Regions from separate parts of the Mesorhizobium sp. B3-1-8 genome, predicted to be linked through region 3. Evidence: riboswitches for the same ligand, from Rfam matches in the RefSeq annotation. Region 3 holds a riboswitch; each other region holds the start of a gene.

Region 1 (7,217 bases), on a different contig from region 3:
GAGATTCTTTAGGCTGCCGGGGCGCCGAAGGTCCTGGCGGCAGCCCGCCGGCGTTGCTGATTGACCGAAGCCTCCGCGACGGAGGCGATTGGCCGTCGCGTAGGTCTTGGCTAACTTCCAACGTCTGCGATGATGATCGGACGGCCGAATAATCGTCACTCCGCAGGCACCGCCGCTTCGCCCCTGTCCGCATCGCAATCGCCCGTCGCCAGCCGGCACTGCCCGGCAAGCACGGTGGCCAGCGCGATCGCCCCGGCCGCCACCGACACCCAGAACCCGTTCTGCGGACCGAAATTGTCGACCATCCAGCCGGCGGCGAAGGAGCCCAGCGCCATGCCGATGCCGATGCCGGTGGTCACCCAGGTGACGCCTTCGGTGAGCATTGCCGGCGGCACATGGCGCTCGATCAGGCCGAAGGCTGTGATGAAGGTCGGCGAGATCGCGACGCCGCTGACGAAGACCGCCAGCGCCAGCGTCGGCACCGTGTCGGCGAAAAGCAATGGCAGGGTGGTGAGCGCGATCACCGTGACCGCGACCGCGAGTTGCCGCTGCAGCGGCGCCTTCAGGCTGAGCGCGCCGACGATGATGCCGAGCACGAAGGATCCAAGCGCATAGACGCCGATGACGAGGCTTGCAGCCTCGGGCTGGCCGAGCGCCTTGGTGATGGCGACGGTGGTGACTTCCGTGGTGGCGAAGGTCGCGCCGACGAAGATCAGCGCGAAGGTGATGATCTGCACCGGCCGCAGGCGGATCGCCGAACCGGCCGCGCCATGTTCCGCCGGACGTACCGGTGGCTCGGACGAGCGCTGCAGCAGGAATGCCGCCGAACCGAGCGCGAGCAGCAACGTGCTGACCACCATGCCGGCTTCGGGAAACAGCGCCGCGCTCAAGCCCACTGACAGCGAGGCTCCGGCGACATAAACCAATTCGTCCGCAGCCGATTCGAACGCGAAGGCGGTGCTCAACTCGGGACGATCGCGAAAAATCTCGGTCCAGCGAGCCCTGACCAGCGCCGGGATGTTGGGCATGGCGGCGGCAAGCAGCGCCGACCCGAACAGGGTCCAGGCCGGCCAGTGCTGGTTGGCCGCCACGATCAATGTCGTGAAGGCAAGCACCGAGACCAGCGTGGTCGGCAGGGCAATCGCGCTTTGGCCAAGCTGATCCACCCATCGCGAGATCTGCGGTGACAAAACAGCATTCACAAGGGCGTAGGTCGCGGAGACCGCCCCGGCCAGCCAATATTCGCCATGCGTCTGCGAGAGCATCGCCACGATGCCGATCGGCGCCATGGCGATCGGCAGCCGCGCGATGAAGGCGGCCGCGGCAAAGCCTTTCGTGCCGGGAGCCCGAAAGATGTCCGCATAGGGGTTTCGCATGATCCTGCTCCTCGACAAGGTTGCATACTAAAACTACATGCGCTGCGTATGAATGTGAGATAGTTCATACGCTGCGTATGTCAATTGGCATACGAGGCGTATGTGAGTAGGGCCAGAGCCATGCACAGACCGCGCAAGGAGATGATCGCCGAAACGCGCGCCAAGCTGATCGCGGCCGCCCGCCACGCCTTCGGCACGGTCGGCTACGCCGAGGCTTCGATGGATGATTTCACCGCGTCGGCCGGCCTGACGCGCGGCGCGCTCTATCACCATTTCGGCGACAAGAAGGGGCTGCTGCAGGCGGTGATCGCCGAGATCGACGGCGAAATGGCCGTGCGGGTGAACGAGGTGGCTTCGATGGCGCCGACCCGCTGGCAGCATTTCGTCGATGAATGCACCAGCTATATCGAAATGGCGCTGGAGCCGGAAATCCAGCGCATCATGTTCCGCGACGGTCCGGCGGTGCTCGGCGACCCGGCGCAGTGGCCGAATGCCAGCGCTTGCATCGCCTCGATGACCGACCATCTGACGAAGCTGCAGGACGAGGGGGTGGTCGTTCCAGAGCTTGATCCCGAGACGACCTCACGGCTGATCAATGGCGCCAGCAGCCAGGCCGCGCAGCGCATCGCCAATTCGAAGGATCCCGAAGCGACGTCTAAGAAGGCGATCGCGGCATTCAAGCAACTGCTCGAAGGCTTGCGCAAGACGGTTGACGGCACGCTTGGGTAACCAAGCCACCGGGTTGTGCACCGCTTTCCGGCCGACGCAACCCCGCCGCGATTGACAATCAATGGGGCGAGCGCATCCTCCACCGCCAACTCTTACAGCGCCGCGCGTTCTTTGAACGCGCAAAGGACGCTGTAAAAACTTTGATTCAGCGCATGACCCTTCTCCGAAAATCCATTCCGATTTTCGGGATCATGCGCGGGGGTGTGGAGAGTCGGGGCATGTGGGACTTCAGCATCGCCAGGTCGGTGTCCATCATGATGCGGACATGGCCGTTCATCGTCTTTCGCATGATCGTCTATTTCGGCATCACGGTCGCCTACATCATGGCGACTGGGACGGGGGCCAGCGTCGGCTACGGCGTCGGCCACATCTCGACCGATCCCGACGGGCCGATGTCCTTCGCGTTGTGGGGCGGCGTGGTCGGCTTCGGCGTCGTGTCGATCGCCGTCTACTGGATCCGCGAATACATCCTCTACGTGCTGAAGGCGGGCCATATCGCCGTCATGGTGCATCTGATCGACGGCCACGATGTCCCTGACGGCCAGAACCAGATCGCCTATGCCAAGGAAGTGGTCACCCAGCGTTTCGCCGAGGCCAACATCCTTTTCGTCGTCGACCAACTGGTCAAGGGCGCCATCCGCGCCATCACCGGCCTGATCGGCGGGATAGCCGCCTTCCTGCCGATCCCGGGCCTGAGCGGCATCGTCAGCTTCATCAACACCGTCATCCGTATCTCGCTGACCTATGTCGACGAGATCATCCTCGGCTACAACATCCGCATCAATTCGAACTTGCCCTTCGAGACGGCCAGGCAAGGTGTCGTCCTCTACGCCCAGAACGGCAAGCACATGGTCAAGAACGCCGTCTGGCTGGCGGCGATCATGTGGGGCGTGTCCTTCGTCATCTTCCTGTTGATGCTGGCGCCCGCGGCCGCGATCCTCTGGGTCATGCCGGGTCAGCTTGCCGGCTGGGCTTTCGTGCTGGCCATCGTCTTTGCCTGGGCCTTCAAGGCGGCCTTCATCGAGCCCTTCGCCATTGCCTCGCTGATGCAGGTTTATTTCGAAGCCATCGAGGGCCAGGTGCCCAATCCCGAATGGGACCACCGGCTGGCCGAGGCCTCATCCAAGTTCAGGGAACTGCGCGACAAGGCGCTGGGCTCCTTCGGCGGCGGCTCGCGCTGGGAGACTCCGAGAGCCGCCTGATCATGGCTTTGATGGGCCGCCAAGCCTTGCGATCGCCGATTTGAGCGGCGCCTCGCCGGCGCCGCGGAAAGTCTCGCTCATCACAAGCTCCGGCAGCGGCAGGCGCTTGCCCCAGCCATGCGCCTCGAGATCGGGCTTCGGCGCGAAGGCAGAGACGCGGCCGACGCAGAGATAGGCGATCGGCGTCACATGTTCCGGGATCGACAAGAGCTGCTTCAGCGCTTCCGTCTCGATGATGCTGACCCAGCCGACGCCGACACCCTCGGCCCGCGCCGCCAGCCAGAAATTCTGCACCGCGCAGACGGTGCTGTAGAGGTCCATCTCCGGATTGTGCCAGCGCCCGAGCGGCGAATCCTTCGACCGCTGCCGGTCGCAGGTGATGCACAGATTGAGCGCGCTTTCGCAGATGCCCTCGAGCTTAAGCTTGCGGTATAGCGCCTGCCGTTCCGCCTCGATCGCCGGCAGCTCCTGCTCGCGCGCGGCGAGGAACAGGTCGCGCACCTGCCGACGCCTGCCTGGATCGCGGATGACGATGAAATTCCACGGCTGCATATAGCCGACCGAGGGCGCATGATGCGCGGCGGTGATGAGCCGCGCCAACACGCTGTCATCGAGATCGTCGGGGACAAAATGGCTGCGCACGTCACGCCTGGTGAACATCGCCCGATAGACCGCGTCGCGCGCCAATTGGTCAAAGTCGTCGCCGCCCGCGGCGATCGCTGCTGCCGTCATCGCTTTTCCCCTTGCGACAAGCAGTTTCCCGCCTGACCAAGCGGAAAACCATGTCTGCCGGGCCGGTCTTCTGGCTCGGGATCCTCCCGCATCCGGCGCCTTCCCGTCATCGACAGTGGCTTTGCCGGCGCGGTCCCCCTCACAGCGTTGGGCACGCCACGGAGTTCAACCGTGTTCCCGATTCTCCCGCGTCGCGGGCACCAGGCAGCGAAGAACCTTACCGCGAAGCTTGCGCCGCGCCAATGGCGCCAGCGACACGGACTGGCGCAATTTTCCCCAGCCATTCGGCTTTCAAACATGGTCATCCGCGCCGCCGGTGCCTAGATTAGGCGCCATGGCCACCCGTCTCTACACGCACCCGATCTTTCTGGAACACCTCACGCCGCCCGGCCATCCCGAGCGGCCTGACCGCCTGCGCGCCATCGAACGCGTGCTCGACGACGAGGCTTTTTCGGCGCTCGACCGCGTCAAGGCGCCCGAAGGCGACGAGAAAACGATCCTCTATGCGCATCCCGAGGATTTCGTCGAGCGCGTGCGCGCGGCGATCCCTGAGAGCGGCATCGTCTCGATCGACGCCGATACCAGCGCCAGCCCGAAAAGCTGGCAGGCCGTGGTGACGGCGATCGGCGGCGCCAACGCGGCGGTGGACGACGTCTTCGAGGGCCGCGCCGCCAACGTCTTCGTCGCCGCCCGTCCGCCGGGTCACCACGCCGAAAAGACCACCGCGATGGGCTTCTGCCTGTTCAACACGGCCGCGATCGCCGCCCGCTACGCGCAGAAGAAGCATCAGGCCGAGCGCGTCGCCATCGTCGACTGGGACGTCCACCACGGCAACGGCACACAGGACATTTTTTGGGACGACCCATCGGTTCTCTATTGCTCGACGCACCAGATGCCGCTTTATCCCGGTACCGGAGCGAAAAGCGAAACCGGCGCCGGCAACATCGTCAACGCGCCGCTCGCGCCGCAGACCGGCAGCGACCTGTTCCGCGACGCCTTCCTGTCGCGTGTGCTGCCGTCCATCGATGCGTTCGCGCCGGACCTGATCATCATTTCAGCCGGCTTCGACGCGCACCATCGTGATCCGCTGGCCGAGATCAACCTGACCGAGGACGATTTCGACTGGGCGACCGGGCAATTGATGGAGCTCGCCGGCCGCCACAGCGGCAATAGGCTCGTCAGCCTGCTGGAAGGCGGCTACGATCTGCAGGGACTGGCATTTTCAGTCGCCGCCCATGTCGGGCGGCTGATGAAGGGATAGAGCATGGCAGTGGAAGGCAATGAGGACGTCAAGGCGATGAGCTTCGAACAGGCGCTCGACGCGCTTGAGAAGATCGTCGATGATCTTGAGCGCGGCGACGTCCCGCTCGACCAGTCGATCAAGATCTACGAGCGCGGCGAGGCGCTGAAGGCGCATTGCGACCGGCTGCTGAAAGCGGCCGAGGACAAGGTCGAGAAGATCAGGCTGTCGCGCGACGGCAAACCGGTAGGAACGGAGCCGTTGGACGCAGAGTAATTTGGACGACGGTGAGGCAGACAAAGCAGGTAAGGAGTTCAAGCTATGTGCCGCAACATCAAGACCCTGGCCAATTTCGAGCCGCCGGCGACCAATGACGAAGTGCATGACGCAGCGCTGCAATTCGTGCGCAAACTGAGCGGCTCGACCAAGCCCTCCAAGCGCAACGAGCATGCCTTCCACCATGCGGTCGAGGCGATCACAGCTGTCGCGCGCGAATTGATCGATTCGCTCGAAACCAACCAGGAACCGCGCAATCGCGAGGAAGAAGCTGCCAAGGCGAAGGCCAGGTCGGCGCTGCGTTTCGCCTGAGGATCCGACATGAGCTTCTTTCCGGGAAACGATCCTGAACCGGGCGATGCCTTCGCCTGCGACCAGATCGAACTGATGGTCGTCCCCAACGCCAAGGACATTGGCGGCTTCGAGGTGCGCCGCGCCTTGCCGACGGCAAAACGCCGTCTGGTCGGGCCGTTCATCTTCTTCGACCGCATGGGCCCGGCGATCCTGCGCGCCGGCCATGCGCTCGACGTGCGCCCGCATCCGCATATCGGGCTTTCCACCGTCACCTACCTGTTCGACGGCAAGATCAGGCATCGCGACTCGCTCGGCACCGAAATGGTGATCGCGCCGGGCGACGTGAATTTGATGACCGCCGGGCGCGGTATCGTCCATTCCGAGCGCACGCCGGAGGAGTTGCGCGGCGCACCGATGTCGGTCTCCGGCCTGCAGACCTGGCTGGCGCTGCCCGACGGCAAGGAGGAAATTGCCCCGGTGTTCGCGAACACGTCGGTGGCCCGCTTGCCGCAGATCGATGCCGAGGGCGTCAGCGGCCGCGTCGTCATCGGCGAATTCTCAGGCCTGCGCTCGCCCGTGGCGACCGCTTCGGACACGCTTTACGCCGATCTCAGGCTGGCGGCGGGCGCGAGCGTGAAGATCCCGGCCGATGCCGAGGAGCGCGCCATCTACACGTTGGAAGGCGACGTCTCGATCGCCGGCGATATTTTCCCGGCCGAGCGGCTCCTCGTGTTCAAGCCGGGCGAGGAGATCATCGTTTCCTCCGAGCGCGGCGCGCATTTCATGCTGTTCGGCGGCGCTTCGCTGGGCTCCAAGCGCTATATCTGGTGGAATTTCGTCTCGTCCTCGAAGGAACGCATCGAGCAGGCCAAGCAGGAATGGAAGACAGGCCGCTTCGATATCGTTCCCGGCGATGAGGAAGAGTTCATCCCGTTGCCCGAAGGTTAGGATAGGCGTCGTCGGCGCGTCACTGACGCGCATTTACATTCGCCCGCCGGCGGCCTATTCCGCGCATGATTATGGCGCAATCTGCTGATAGCGCCGTGTTCGATCGATAAGGCAGGACGCGCCCGAGTGAAGCCAGACACGCCGCTGCTCGACAAGGTCCGCATTCCGGCGGATTTGCGGACGCTCGATGAGGGCGCGCTGCCGCAATTTGCCGCGGAACTGCGCGCCGAGCTCATCGACGCCGTCTCGCAGACCGGCGGCCACCTCGGCGCCGGCCTCGGCGTCGTCGAACTGACGGTTGCGCTGCACTATGTCTTCAACACCCCGGCAGACCGGCTGATCTGGGACGTCGGCCACCAGGCCTATCCGCACAAGATCCTGACCGGCCGCCGCGACCGCATCCGCACGCTGCGCCAGGAG
Region 2 (7,217 bases), on a different contig from region 3:
GGCGCGCAAGGGTTCAACGACCCTCGCCCTGCAGGAGTTCCGGATCGCCGGCACCTCGCCCGGGTGCTTTCGCGAACCGGCCTTCTGCAGATCGATTCCGTGAGCGCGGTGGTGCGCGCGCACTATATGCCGCTCTATTCGCGCCTCGGCCCCTACCCGCTTACGCTGCTCGATAATGCCGCGGTCACTCGCAAGCGCGCCGTGTTCGAATACTGGGCGCATGAGGCGTCGTTCCTGCCCGTCGAGACCTATCCTTTGATGCGCTGGCGCATGCAGCGCGCCGAGCAGGGCGACGAGATATATCTCGGCCTGGCGAAATGGGGCCGTGAACGCAAGGAAACGATCGACGAGATATATAGAGAGGTCGCCGATCGCGGTCCGATCGCCGCCTCCGATATCGAAGGCCACAAGGGCAATGGCGGCTGGTGGGGCTGGAGCGAGGCCAAACACGCGTTCGAATGGCTGTTCTGGGCCGGACGCATCACCACCGCTTACCGCCGCGGCTTCGAACGCTATTATGACCTGCCCGAGCGCGTTTTGCCGCAGGCGGTGCTCGACCTTCCCGAACCCTCGGTCGAGGACGCGCATCGCGAATTGCTGCGCATTTCCGCCCGTGCCCACGGCATCGCCACCTATGGCGACCTGCGCGACTATTTTCGTCTCGCGCCGGGCGACACGAAGGATCGCATCGAGGACCTGGTCGATGCCGGCGAGTTGCTGCCGGTGAAGGTCGAAGGCTGGGACAAGACTGCCTATCTCCACAAGGACGCCCGTTTCCCGCGCCGGATAGAGGCGCGCGCCCTGCTCGCCCCCTTCGATCCCGTCGTCTTCGAACGCACCAGGACGGAAAAACTCTTCGATTTCCGCTACCGCATCGAGATCTACACGCCGGCGGAAAAGCGCCAATACGGCTATTACGTGCTGCCCTTCCTGCTCGGCGACCGGATCGTTGCTCGCGTCGATCTCCGGGCCGACCGCCCGGCCAGCGTCTTGCGCGTCCATGCCGCTTACGCCGAAGCAGGCGCTCCCGCCGAAACCGCCGCCCGGCTCTTCGACGAGCTGAAGCAGATGCAGGGCTGGCTCGGCCTGGAGGCGATCGAAGTCATGCCGGCCGGCGACCTCGGCCCGGCGCTGGCCGACATCGCGGTGTCGTAGCTGCGCGTTGACAGGGACCTAGCCGTAAGCCTAAATCCTGACCAGACGGTCTTCTCCCGGCAAGGGAGGAGCCAAGAGGGAATGCGGTGCGGGCCAACACCCAAATCCGCGGCTGTCCCCGCAACTGTAAGCGACGAGCCTCTGCCGAAAACCACTGGGATTTCCCGGGAAGGCGGCATTCAGGGCGACGACCCGCGAGCCAGGAGACCTGCCGTCTGAGACTTTAAGTATCCGAATGCCCGGCGGGTTTTCCGGGCAAGGAGCATGGTTTTGGATCGCAACGGCAGTTTCCCGGCAAACAGTGCGGACGTTCCGTCCGAGCCCGATGCTTTGGCCGGCGTGACCGTCATCGTCTGCTCATCCTGCCGCGACGAGACCGGCTCGGACGCCCATCCGCGCGCCGGTGCGCTGCTTGCCGAAGACACGCGCCGGGCTGCTTCCGGCGAAAAGATCAAGATCCGTACCGTCGAATGCCTCGGCAACTGCAAGCGCCGGCTGAGCGCCGCGCTGCTGCGCGACGGCTGCTGGAGCTACGTTTTCGGCGATCTGGACACGACCAGCGGCGCCGACCTCGTCGCCGGCGCAAAGATCTTCGCCACCTCGACCGACGGCCTCATCCCCTGGCGCGGCCGGCCCGATTCCCTCAAGCGCGGCCTCGTTGCCCGCATCCCTCCCCTCGACATGTTGAAGGACCGACCATGAACGCATCCGTTTCCCGCGTGCCCTGCACCGTCGTCACCGGCTTCCTCGGCGCCGGCAAGACGACGCTGATCCGCAACCTGCTCGAGAACGCCAAGGGCAAGCGGCTGGCGATCATCGTCAACGAGTTCGGCGATGTCGGCATCGACGGCGAGATCCTGAAGGGTTGCGGCGTCGACGCCTGCCCGGAAGAAAACATCGTCGAGTTGGCCAATGGCTGCATCTGCTGCACCGTCGCCGACGATTTCGTGCCGGCGCTCGATCAGATCCTGTCGCTCAATCCCAAGGTCGACCACATCCTGATCGAGACCTCGGGCCTCGCTCTGCCGAAGCCGCTGGTGCAGGCATTCCAGTGGCCGAGCGTGAAGAGCCGCGTGACGGTCGACGGCGTCATCGCCGTGGTCGACGGCCCGGCGCTGGCCGATGGCCGCGTCGCTTCCGATATGGATGCCCTGCAGGCGCAGCGCGCGGCTGACGATTCCCTCGACCATGACGATCCGGTCGAAGAGGTATTCGAGGACCAGATCGCCTGCGCCGACCTGATCATCCTGTCGAAGAGCGACCTGATGGATGCAGCGGGCTCCGCCCGCGCCAACGCCGTCATCGGCGAGCATGTCGCGCGTGCCGTCAAGATCGTGCCGACAGCGCAGGGCAAGGTCGATCCGTCCGTGCTGCTCGGCCTCGGCCTTGCGGTGGAGGACGACATCGAGAACCGCAAGACCCATCACGACGACGAGCTCGACCACGAGCATGACGATTTCGATTCCTTCGTCATCGACATCCCGTCGATCGCCAATCCCGACGAGTTGGCCAAGCGCGTCGCCGTTGCCGCCGAGCAGGAAAACGTGCTGCGCGTCAAGGGTTTCGTCGAAGTCGGCGGCAAGCCGATGCGGCTTCTGCTGCAGGCTGTCGGCCCGCGCGTTAACCACTATTACGACCGCGCCTGGACGGCCGAGGACGACCGCCGCTCGCGGCTCGTCGTCATCGGCCTCAAGGGGCTGAACCGTCCGGCGATCGAGCGTATCCTCGCCGGCTGAGGCTAAGACCAAAAAGCGATGCATATCCTCACCACGACATCCGCTTCGCTCGACGATCTCGCCGAGCCGATCGACCTCAGGCAGACGCCTGCGGATGTGGTGGCCCTGTCCTTCACCGACAGCGACCTCGCCGGTCTGGCCGCCGCCTGGAAGGCCGATGCCGCGCGGCTGCCCGCGATGCGGCTGGCGGCGCTGCGCGACCTTCGCCACCCGATGTCGGTGGATCTTTGGATCGACAGCGTCGCCCGCCACGCCAAGGTCGTCCTGGTGCGCATCCTCGGCGGCTATGAGTGGTGGCGTTACGGCTGCGACCAGCTCGCTGCGGTCGCGCGCGAGCGCGGCATCAAGCTGGCGCTGCTGCCCGGTGAAAGCCATGACGAGGACCAGCGGCTGATCGAAGGCTCGACCCTGCCGCGCGCCGAGCTCGACGCCCTGCTCGGCTATTTCCGCGAAGGCGGGCCGGCCAATATGGCGGCGCTGGTGCAAAGGCTGGCAAGGCTTGCTGGGGCTGAGGCGGCCGTGGTTGATGCGGTCAGTGTGCCGAAGGCGGGGTACTATCGGCCGGGAGTTGGTGTCGTCGAGAAGTCGAACGTTTCAAGGGTCGGCATTCCTTCGCACCCCCCTCTGTCCTGCCGGACATCTCCCCCGCAAGGGGGGAGATCAGCCGTCACCCAAGCCGGCTCTATCTCTGCTTCGTCAAATATCGAGCTAGCTGAAACATCTACAGTTGGCGAAACCGTCGACCACAGAGCAATCTCCCCCCTTGCGGGGGAGATGTCCGGCAGGACAGAGGGGGGTGTGACGGAACTCGGCGTCGACAATTTCGCAGTCGTCCCCATCCTCTTCTACCGTTCCATGCTGCTTGCCGCAGACATCGCGCCGATCGACGCGTTGGCCGAGGCGTTACATTCGCAAGGCATGGCCCCTGTGCCGATCTTCGTTTCCAGCCTCAAGGACCCGGCGTCTCTCGCCTTCGTCGAAAACGCGATCGCCTCGCTGAATCCCGCCGCCATCGTCACCGCCACCGCCTTCGCCTCCGGCGCCGAACCCGGCGCCGAGACCCTGTTCGACCGCGCCGGCGTGCCGGTGTTCCAGGTCATCGTCGCCACAACGAGACGCGAGGTCTGGGAAAAGAATCAGCGCGGCCTTGCGCCCGCCGATCTCGCCATGCATGTCGTGCTGCCCGAGCTCGACGGCCGTATCCTTGCCGGCGCCATCTCGTTCAAGGGCGAGGTCGAAACCGACCCGGCGCTCGCCTTCCGCGCCTTCGCCAACCGGCCCGAAGCGGACCGTGTCGCGCAGGTCGCCAAGCGGATCGCTGCCTTTATCCGCCTGCAGCGGACCGAGCGGGCCGAGCGCAAGCTGGCGATCCTGATCCCCGATTATCCGAGCGCGCCTGGGCGGACCGGCTATGCCGTCGGGCTTGATGTGCCGTCAAGCGTGCTCGCCATGCTGCGTGACCTGAAGGAACAGGGCTATGCGGTTGACGGGATTCCGCAATCGCCGCGGGAGCTGCTGGATGCGCTGGAGGTGGGTGGGCGCGGCCTTGCCTTGACGGATTACATTGCCTTTTCAGCCGAATTGCCGGAGGCAGCACGAGCTCTGGTTGAGGCGGCGTGGGGCATGGCACAGGACCAGATAGGTTCGCGCGAGGCACCCCCCTCTGTCCTGCCGGACATCTCCCCCGCAAGGGGGGAGATCGGCAGTTCCGCCGAAGGCGCCATTCCTGCAACTCCGACAATTGGCGAAAGCGGTGGCGACAGATCAATCTCCCCCCCTGCGGGGGAGATGTCCGGCAGGACAGAGGGGGGTGTTCAAGCGCCGACCTCGGCAACCTTCCCCTTCCGCGCCGCCACCTTCGGCAACGTCACCGTGGCGCTGGCCCCCGACCGCGGCCGCTCGGCCGACCGCCGCGCCGATTACCACGACCCGACGCTTCCCCCGCGCCACGAGTTGATCGCCTTCGGCCTCTGGCTGCAAAAATCGCTCGGCGCGCATGCCATCATCCATGTCGGCGCGCATGGCACGCTGGAATGGCTGCCAGGCAAGACGGTGGCGCTATCCGACACCTGCTTCCCCGAGATCGTCACTGGATCGTTGCCGGTCATCTATCCCTTCATCGTCTCCAATCCCGGCGAGGCCGCGCAGGCCAAGCGCCGCATTTCGGCCGTCACGCTTGGCCATCTGCCGCCGCCGCTGACCGGCGCAGGCCTCGACGAGGTCCAACAGAAGCTGGAGCGCTTGGTCGATGAATATGCCCAGGCCGATGGCCTCGACCGCCGCCGCCGCGACCGTCTGGCTAGGCTGATTGTCGCGACGGCGCAAAGGACCGGTCTGGCCTCCGAAGCCGGCGTTGCCGGCACAGACGCTCCGGACGAAGCACTGCGCCGCATCGATGCCTGGCTCTGCGACCTCAAGGATTTCGCCGTCAAGGACGGGCTGCATGTCTATGGCCGCGCGCCGGAAGACGAGGTCGATCCACTGCGCCGGCAAAGCGCCGAGGCTGAGAAGTCTGCCCTGCTCGCCGCGTTCGATGGCCGCCACATCAAGGCAGGTCCCGCCGGCGCGCCGGCGCGTGGTCGCTCCGATGTCCTGCCCACCGGTCGCAATCTCTTCACCGCCGATCCGCGCACCATGCCGACGCCGACTGCTTACGATCTCGGCCAGGCGGCAGCGGAAGAAGTGGTGCGCAGTTATATGCAAAGCCACGGCGACTGGCCGCGCTCGCTGGTCATCGATCTTTGGGGCTCGGCCTCCTTGCGCACGGGCGGCGAGGAGATCGCGCAAGGGTTGGCGCTGATGGGCTGCCGGCCGCAATGGGATGCCGCCACCGGCCGCGTCACCGGCATCGAGGTGCTGCCGCCGGCGGCGCTCGGCCGCCCGCGCGTCGACGTCACCTGGCGCATCTCCGGCCTGTTCCGCGACATGTTTCCGACCCAGATCGCGCTGATCGACGCCGCCGCCAACGCGGTCGCCAGCCGCGACGAGGACGATTCGGAAAATCCCCTCGCCGCGGCGACACGCGCTGAGGGCAAGATCGGCCCGCGCATTTTCGGCACCTCTCCCGGCTCCTATGGCGCCGGCGTCGAGGACCTGCTGTCGCGCGGCGAATGGGGCGCGCGCGAAGAGATCGGCCGCGCCTATCTCGACGCCACCTCGCATGCCTATGGCGGCGCCGACGGCGAAGCGATCTCCGCGCCCGGCGCTTTCGAGGGACGGATCGCGGAAGCCGATCTCCTCGTCCACACCGGCGACGATCCCGGCCGCGACATCCTCGAAGGCTCGGCCGACGTCGCTTTCATCGGCGGCTTTTCGGCCGCCCTTGCAGCACTTGGCAGGAATGCCGACGTCATCGTGCTCGACACGACCGATCCGAAGAAGCCAAAACCGCGCTCGGTCGGCGATGCAGTATCACGCGTCGTGCGGGCCCGCGCCGTCAACCCGCGCTTCATCGCCGGCCAGATGCGCCATGGCCCGCGCGGCGCCTCCGAATTCGCCGAGACCGTCGATCGGCTGGTCGGTTTCGCCGAAACCACGCATGCCATATCAGGCGCGCTGATCGAGGCGGTGCACGACGCCTATGTCGGCGACCCGAACGTGCGCGCCTTCCTGCTGCGCGAGAACCCGGCCGCCGCCAAGGTCATCGCCGAGCGCTTTCTCGCTGCGCGGCGGCGCGGCCTCTGGCATCCGCTCAGGAATTCCATCGACGACGATCTCGCGGCCCTGATCGCCGAGGCCCAGGCAAGCGGGGTGGCGGCATGAACGCCTTCTCACGCCGCGGCGCCTGCCCTGCTCTCAGTGCGCCGATGCAGACCGGTGATGGGCTTCTCGTCCGGCTCAACCCGGTCGCTGGAGGAATTTCTCCGAAGTCGCTGATCGGACTCGGCGAATCCGCCTTACGCCACGGCAACGGCATCATGGAAGTGACCGCGCGCGGCAGCCTGCAGATCCGTGGTTTGACGGCGGACAGCGCGCGGCTGCTGGCGGCGGAGGTGGATGCGCTTGGCATTGCCGTGCGCAGCGGCGTGCCGGTCGAAGTCGGGCCGCTGGCGGGAATCGATCCGCAGGAGATTGCCGACCCGCGCCCTCTGGCCGAGCGGATCAGGGTCGCGATCGAAGAGGCCGGGCTGACGGCAAGGCTGGGACCGAAAGTGTCGGTGGTTGTCGACGGTGGCGGGCAGCTGAACTTGGACGCTGTGACGGCCGATGTTCGGCTGAAGGCGGCGCGGACCAGCACTAGCATCCAGTGGAGCGTATCGATTGCCGGCGACGGGCGCAGTGCGAAGCCACTCGCGACAGTCGATGAAGATGCGGCGCGCGACATTG
Region 3 (7,217 bases):
GGCCATGATGTTTTCGCCGCCGGCGGCTGCGATCATGGCGTTGGGAATGGCGAACTTGCCGGCGGTGAAGGGCTTGTCCTCGCCGGAATCGTAGAGGAACACGCGCGTGCCCTTGCGGTCGCCGACCTTGGCGGTGATATCGGCAAGCTCGGCCTTCCAGCCGGCGACCAGCTTTTCGGCCTCCGTCTCCTTGCCGAAGATCTTGCCGAGCTTCTCGACGTCGCCATAGAGCAAGTCCATCGAGGCGACGGGCCGGTTCTTGTCGAGATGGACGCAGCTTTCGGTCAGCACCAGCGTCTTGATGCCGTGCGGGGCGAGCGTGTCGGGCGTGACCTCGCCGCCCGGCTTCATGCCGTAATACCAGCCGGCGAAGAAGAAATCCGGCTGCACGGCGACGAGGTTTTCCAGCGTCGGATATTTTGGCGCCAGCTCCGGGATGGAGCCTTGCTCCGCCTTGAACTCGGGGCCGACCTTGTACCAGCCGGTGATGCCGGTAAGCCCGACGATCGACGGCTGCAGCTTCAGCGCGAAGGCCATCTCGGCCATGTTGAGGTCCTGGATGACGGCGCGTTTTGGCGGTGCATCGAAGGTGAGCGGCTTGCCGCAGCTGTCGACGGTGACCGGGAAGGCGAAGGCGGCCGAGGCGAGAAGCGAGAAGGCAAACGACAAAGGGCGTTTCACGGGATGGTGCTCCTTGTTTGGGTTGGACAGGTTCAGGATGGCGAGGAAGCGCGCGTGGGCAGCTCGAAGACGGTGAGCTCGCGGTCCTCGGTCGGGTGCCGCAGGCGCAGCACGTCGATGCCGAAAACCTCGCGGATATGCGGCTGCGCCAGCGCCTCGCGCGGCGGTGCCAGCGCGTGCAGCCGGGCGTTGCTCATCACCGCGACGTTGGTGGCGAAGGGCGCCACCAAGGCGAGATCGTGCAGCACGGCGACCACGGTCATGCTGAATTCGGCCACCAGTTCGAGCAGTTCTGCGCGGGCGCGCGGGTCAAGGTGGTTGGTCGGCTCGTCGAGGAACAGGATCTTCGGCTCTTGCGCGATGGCACGGGCGAGCTGCGCGCGCTGGCGCTCGCCGCCGGAGAGCGAGCCGATGCTGCGCGCGAGCAGTGGCAAGAGCCCGGTCCGGCGCAGTGCTTCGACGACGATGTCGCGGTCGTCGTGCCGGCGCCTCAGGCCGGCATGCGGGACGCGGCCAAGCTCGACATAGTCGATGAGCGCCAGCCGTGGATCCGGCTGGTCCGTCTGGCCAACGACGGCGATGCTGAGCGCCCGCTCGGCGGCGGTGATCCTGTCCAGCCGGCGCCCGGCCAGGCGAACCTCGCCGTGGCTCGGCGACAACGCCCCGCACAACATGCGCAGCAGAGTCGTCTTGCCGGCGCCGTTCGGGCCGATGATGGCGAGGCGCTCACCCGCCGCCAGCGACAGGCTGACATCCTCGACCAGCGTCCGGCCGTTTGCCATGGCGCCCAGATCGCGGGCTTCAAGCAGGGGCACGCTCACCGGACTTGCTTCCTGGCCTTACCCGCGGCGGGGATGCGCGCCAGTATCTTGCCGGCGAGCCTTGCCGGGCGCTGGCCGGAATTGCACCAGCCGTCGGGCAGCGAGGCATAGAGCCTGGCAAATTCGACCAGCGCTCCGGCGTCGGTGCCCCTGTCGATGGAACCGAAGAGATAGGTGGCTTTGCCTTGCGCCATGAAGGCCACGGTGAGCGGCCGCGCGCAACCCGCCATGCAGTCGATGGTCTCGATGACAAAGGAAGGCGCCGGCTGCAAGGAAAGCCTGGAGCGCAGGTCGACGCACAAACCCTCGCCGGACCTCAGCCCGGTCACGGTATCGCGACACAGCGAACAGACGATGATGTGATGGCTCGAGCGGTTCACCGTTTCACGGAAACGGCGAACCGCTCTATCTCTTTGTTTTGACGCAATACCAGACGGAAAACCGCTACACACTTTTCCTGGAATTGCTCTCGATGCGTCCAACATTCCGTCACTTTCCAAAATGGCGACGGAAGGATGCTGGACGAGCCGGCCGACAAGACCGGTGCCCGCGTCTCCTCCCGGCACACCCCGTCCGGTCAACTCATGTCGATGGCAGGTCTCCTGGCTCGCGGGTCGTTGCGCCATCCGCCTTCCCAGCCTTGCCGGCCAGTGGCGTTTCGGATGGAGCTCGCCGCTCACAGTTGCGGGGGCAGCCACGGGTTCGATCCAGACCGGATCTCACCGTGTTCCCTTTTCACCCCTCGCCTTGCGGCTCGGGGACCATGACGCAGCCATCGTAGGTTGTCCGCGCGCGAGTCGCAACGGTTTCTGCGCGCGTTCATCACCGCGTGAAGCGACCTGCCTGGAGAAATGCATTCGTGGTTCGATTCTCGTTTAGATATGTAATAACGTTACATATCAACGATTGCGTAGCAGTCAATCCCTCCTCGCGCCGTCTCACCCAAACATCGGAAAATTTTCAGAAACCGTTCGGGATTTGCCGGAGCCGAAATCGCAAAAAGATCGGGCTGGCGAAAGACAGGTTGCAACGCCTTGATCCCCTGCCAGCCAACGCAGTTTCCCGGCCGCCGCGTCCTCCCAAGCGCGGCCGCAACCTTGGGCATGGAGACAACATGATTGCCGCACGTTTTCACAACAGTCCTCTTGGGCACAACAAGCCGCTCAGGCGCCGCCTTGTCGCCGGCTCCATCGCCGCGCTCGCTTGCGGTGCCGTGATGGTCTGGCACGGCGCCAGAAGCGAAGCATCGAACGTCGCGCCGGGCACGCCCGAAACCAAGCTGGTCAAGGCAGTTTCGGTCTCGCCGGAACCCGTCGCGGATAACCGCGTCGCTATCGGCGAGATCAAGCCGAGGCTGGAGAGCGATCTCGGTTTTCGCGTTTCCGGCAAGCTCATCCGGCGCACCGCCGAGGTCGGCGCCACGGTGAAGAAGGGCGAGGTGCTCGCCCGGGTCGACGACCAGGATTATCGAAACCGGCTGGCCAGCGCGGAAGCCGATGTGACAGCGGCCGAGGCCGTGCTGGTGGAAGCCAGCGCCGCCGAAGCGCGTATCAGCGCGCTGCTCGCCAAGGGTTTCACGACACGCGCCAACCATGACGCGACGCTAAAGAATCTGCGCTCGGCCGAGGCCAAGCTGAAATCGGCGAACATCGCCTTCGCGATGGCCAAGGACCAGCTCGGTTACACCGAGCTCCGGGCCGAATTCGACGGCATCGTCACCGCCACCGGCGCCGAGGCCGGCCAATCGGTCAATGTTGGGCAGATGGTGGTACGCGTCGCCGATCCGGAGAGCCGCGACGCGGTGTTCTCTATCGCGGAAGCGGCCTTTACCAGCGCCCGGCGCGGTCGAAAGATACCCACCGTCACCGTCTCGCTGCTCAGCAATCCGGCGGTCTCGACCGCCGGCACTGTGCGCGAGATAGCGCCGATGGCCGACGCCGCCACCCGCACCTTCCAGGTGAAGGTTTCGCTCGAGAATGCGCCTGACGAGATGCGCTTCGGCGCAAGTGTCGCCGGCCGCGTCGAGATCGCCGGCGCTCCTGTCGTGCTGCTGCCGGGCAGCGCGCTGTTCGACAAGGAAGGCAAGCCCGCCGTCTGGGTGGTGTCGGCCTCGTCGGCTGTCGAGCTCAAGCCGGTCACCATCGCCCGCTACGAGACTGACCGCGTAGTCGTCAGTGCCGGGCTCACCAAGGGCGACCGGGTCGTCACTGCCGGCGTAAACCGGCTGCGGGAACACGAAAAAGTCCGTATCGTTGAGGGAGAAGGAAAATGACCATGTCAAAGACCAAGGTCCTCATCGCCGGCGCCGGCCCGACCGGGCTGACGCTCGCGCTCTGGTTGACCAAGCTCGGCGTTCCGGTGCGCATCTTCGACAAGGCTGCCGCTCCCGGCGAAACCTCGCGCGCGCTGGCCGTCCAGGCGCGCACGCTGGAATTCCACCGTCAGATCGGCATCGTCGACGACGTGCTTGCAGCGGGCGTGAAGATCGAACAGCTCACCGTGCACACGCCGGCAGGCGTCGCCGCGAGACTCCCGCTCGCCGATTTCGGCCGCGGCATCAGCCCCTATTCCTTCGCCTTCGCGCTGCCGCAGGACATCCACGAGCGCGTGCTGATCACGCATCTGGAGCGCGCCGGCGTCGAGGTGGAGCGCGGCACGGAGCTCATCGCTTTCCAGGACAAGGGCCACGCGGTCATCGCGACGCTGAGCAAGGAAGGCCAGACGGAAACCGTCGTCGCCGACTACCTCGCCGGTTGCGACGGCGCCCACAGCACAGTGCGCCACGGGCTGAATATCGGCTTTCCTGGCGGCGCCTACGAACAGTCCTTCTACGTCGTCGACGTGAAAGGCCGTGGCGACATCACCCGCAACGGCATGGACACGACCATCAGCACCTACGGTTTTGCCATCGTCATGCCGGTCCGGCAGTCGGGTTCGATCCGGCTGATCGGCATCGTGCCGAAGGCGCATGAGGCGGACGAGACGATCAGCTTCGAGGCGATTCGCGCCGACGTCGAGCGCGACACCGGCGTAACGGTCGACGAGGTCAACTGGTTCTCGACCTACCGGGTCCATCATCGCGTTGCCGAGAATTTTCGCGTCGGCCGTGTGTTCCTCTGCGGCGACGCTGGCCACATCCACAGCCCGGCCGGCGGACAGGGGATGAACACCGGCATGGGCGATGCGGTGAACCTTGCCTGGAAGCTCGCTGCCGTCGTCCAGGGCCGCGCCGATCCGCGCCTGCTCGACAGCTATGAGCCGGAGCGCATCGCCTTCGCCCACAGACTGATCGAGAGCACGGACCAGGCGTTCCGCATCGCCACGAGCCGCTCGCGGCTCGTCGGCCTGTTCCGGCGCTATCTGATGCCGAAAATCCTGAACATCGCGCTGCACACGTCATACGGCTCGCGCGCCTTCTTCGGCGTCATCTCGCAGGCGGCGATCCAGTACCGCGCCGGCCCGATCAGCTCGGGCACAGCGGGAAAGATCAGCGGCGGCGACCGCCTGCCCTATGTGCCGATGCCAAGCAGCGACAATTTCGAGCCGCTGCGCTCGCTGGACTGGCAGGTGCATGTCTATGGCGAGGTCAATGCGGAATTCCGGGCCATGCTGGCATCGACCGGCATTCCGGTTCACGGCTTCGCCTGGTCGGAGACCGCCGCGAAAGCCGCCTTGCAGCGCGACGCCGCCTATCTGGTGAGGCCGGACGGGCATGTCGCGCTCGCCTCGCCGGTGCAGGAGGCGGCGAGCTTCCAGCGCTACCTCGCCGGCCTCGCCATCAAACCAAGGACGGCCGAGCGGGCGCCATACCGTGTACCGGGCACCATGCACAGCCTGGCCTGACTTGCCGCGGCGCCCGCCAAATGGCGGGCGCTGACCGGACCCAAACCATCACTTGTTTTCGCCAGCCGGCAGAAGCCGGCGGAACGCGCCTTCGCGCGCGCTGAAAGGGCTTTGCATCATGACCAGCTTCAATCTTTCCGAATGGGCGCTGCGCCACCGCAGCTTCATCGTCTACCTGATGATCGCGGCCGCACTCGCCGGCCTCTACGCCTATCGCGGTCTCGGCCGCGAGGAGGACCCGCCCTTCATCATCAAGACCATGGTGGTGAAGACGATGTGGCCAGGCGCCAGCACCAGCGACACGGTCGAACAGATCACCGACCGCATCGAGAAGAAGCTCGAGGAACTGCCCGATCTCGACTACGTCAAGAGCTACACCAAGCCGGGCGAATCCATCGTCTTCGTCAACCTGAAGGACACTGTTGCCGGCGACGAGGTGCAGCCGCTCTGGTACCAGGTGCGCAAGAAGCTAGACGACATCAAGCCGACGCTGCCGTCAGGGGTGCAAGGCCCGTTCTTCAACGACGAGTTCGGCGACACCTATTCGCTGATCTACGCGCTCACCTCCGACAGCCTCAGCCATCGCGAGCTGAAGGATATGGCGACCAGCCTGCGCGCCGGGCTGCTCACGGTGAAGGACGTCGCCAAGGTCGACCTGATCGGCCAGCAGGACGAGAAGATCTATCTCGAATTCTCGACCCAGAAGGTGGCGGCGCTCGGCCTCGACGTCGGCACGCTGACGCAGGCGTTGCAGGCGCAGAACGCGCTGACGCCGAGCGGCACGGTCGACGCCGGTCCCGAGCGCATCGCCATCCGCGTGTCCGGTTCCTTCACGTCGGAAGAGAGCCTGAAGGCGATCAACTTCTACGCCAACGGCCATTACTTCCGGTTGGGCGACGTCGCCGAGGTCAAGCGCGCCGATTCCGACCCGCCGCAGCCGATGTTCCGCTTCAACGGCAAGCCAGCGGTCGGCATCGCCGTCTCGATGACGGCAGGCGGCGACGCGCTGGCATTGGGCGAAAACGTCAAGGAGAAGATGCATGAGATGGAGGCCGAGCTGCCGCTCGGCGCCGAGCTCGGCATGGTCGCGGACCAGTCGCATGTCGTGGAAGAATCCGTCGGCGAATTCACCAAGAGCCTCGGCGAAGCGATCGCCATCGTGCTTGCCGTGTCACTGCTGGCGCTTGGCTGGCGCCCCGGCGTCGTCGTGGCGGTTGCCATCCCGCTGGTGCTGGCGATCACCTTCGTCACCATGCAGTATTTCGGCATATCGCTGCAGCGTATCTCGCTCGGCGCGCTGATCATCGCGCTCGGCCTGCTGGTCGACGATGCGATGATCGCGGTCGAGATGATGATCGCCCGCATGGAGGAAGGCTACGATAAGATCTCGGCCGCCACCTATGCCTATACCTCGACTGCCTTCCCGATGCTGACCGGCACGGTGGTGACGATCGCCGGCTTCGTGCCGGTCGGCTTCGCCAAGAGCGGCGCCGGCGAATACTGCTTCTCGCTGTTTGCGGTCGTCGCCATCGCGCTCGTCGTCTCCTGGGTCGTCGCGGTGCTGTTCACGCCGCTAACCGGCGTCTTCATTCTGCCGGACCGCATCAAGGGACATGGCGGCAGCCACCAGCCGTCGCGCATTGCCCGTGGCTTCCAGGTGCTGCTCGAAACCGCGATGCGGGCGAAGTGGCTGGTGCTGTCGGCGACCGCCGGGCTGTTCGCGCTCTCGGTCGTTGCCATGGGCTTCGTCGGCCAGGAGTTCTTCCCGAAGTCGGACCGGCCGGAAGTCATGCTCGATCTCACACTGCCGCGCACCGCCTCGATCCAGGCGACGGACGCGGTCGTCGAGCGCGTCGAGAAGCTGCTCGCTTC

What was found. Region 3 has a riboswitch for cobalamin ahead of FJ424_RS07515 (DUF1636 family protein). Riboswitches for the same ligand answer to the same signal wherever they lie in the genome.
Region 1: it holds a riboswitch for cobalamin, as region 3 does, so the genes downstream of both, bluB (5,6-dimethylbenzimidazole synthase) here and FJ424_RS07515 (DUF1636 family protein) in region 3, are expected to answer to the same signal.
Region 2: it holds a riboswitch for cobalamin, as region 3 does, so the genes downstream of both, FJ424_RS17115 (DUF1636 family protein) here and FJ424_RS07515 (DUF1636 family protein) in region 3, are expected to answer to the same signal.

Annotation. Positions count from the first base shown of each region.
Region 1 is NZ_VFTK01000044.1:30,517-37,733, reverse strand. It holds gene ribB (3,4-dihydroxy-2-butanone-4-phosphate synthase) at 1-12, shown strand, start outside; gene FJ424_RS29365 (MFS transporter) at 156-1,376, opposite strand; gene FJ424_RS29360 (TetR/AcrR family transcriptional regulator) at 1,497-2,105, shown strand; gene FJ424_RS29355 (hypothetical protein) at 2,324-3,307, shown strand; gene bluB (5,6-dimethylbenzimidazole synthase) at 3,308-4,039, opposite strand; cobalamin riboswitch at 4,082-4,259, opposite strand; gene FJ424_RS29345 (histone deacetylase family protein) at 4,374-5,300, shown strand; gene FJ424_RS29340 (exodeoxyribonuclease VII small subunit) at 5,304-5,555, shown strand; gene FJ424_RS29335 (DUF2277 domain-containing protein) at 5,601-5,867, shown strand; gene FJ424_RS29330 (pirin family protein) at 5,877-6,797, shown strand; gene dxs (1-deoxy-D-xylulose-5-phosphate synthase) at 6,924-7,217, shown strand, end outside.
Region 2 is NZ_VFTK01000017.1:29,911-37,127, reverse strand. It holds gene FJ424_RS17120 (winged helix-turn-helix domain-containing protein) at 1-1,155, shown strand, start outside; cobalamin riboswitch at 1,185-1,386, shown strand; gene FJ424_RS17115 (DUF1636 family protein) at 1,426-1,857, shown strand; gene cobW (cobalamin biosynthesis protein CobW) at 1,854-2,891, shown strand; gene FJ424_RS17105 (cobaltochelatase subunit CobN) at 2,910-6,653, shown strand; gene cobG (precorrin-3B synthase) at 6,650-7,217, shown strand, end outside.
Region 3 is NZ_VFTK01000006.1:43,432-50,648, reverse strand. It holds gene FJ424_RS07525 (ABC transporter substrate-binding protein) at 1-681, opposite strand, end outside; gene FJ424_RS07520 (ABC transporter ATP-binding protein) at 714-1,502, opposite strand; gene FJ424_RS07515 (DUF1636 family protein) at 1,499-1,882, opposite strand; cobalamin riboswitch at 2,077-2,283, opposite strand; gene FJ424_RS07510 (efflux RND transporter periplasmic adaptor subunit) at 2,617-3,774, shown strand; gene FJ424_RS07505 (FAD-dependent monooxygenase) at 3,771-5,345, shown strand; gene FJ424_RS07500 (efflux RND transporter permease subunit) at 5,464-7,217, shown strand, end outside.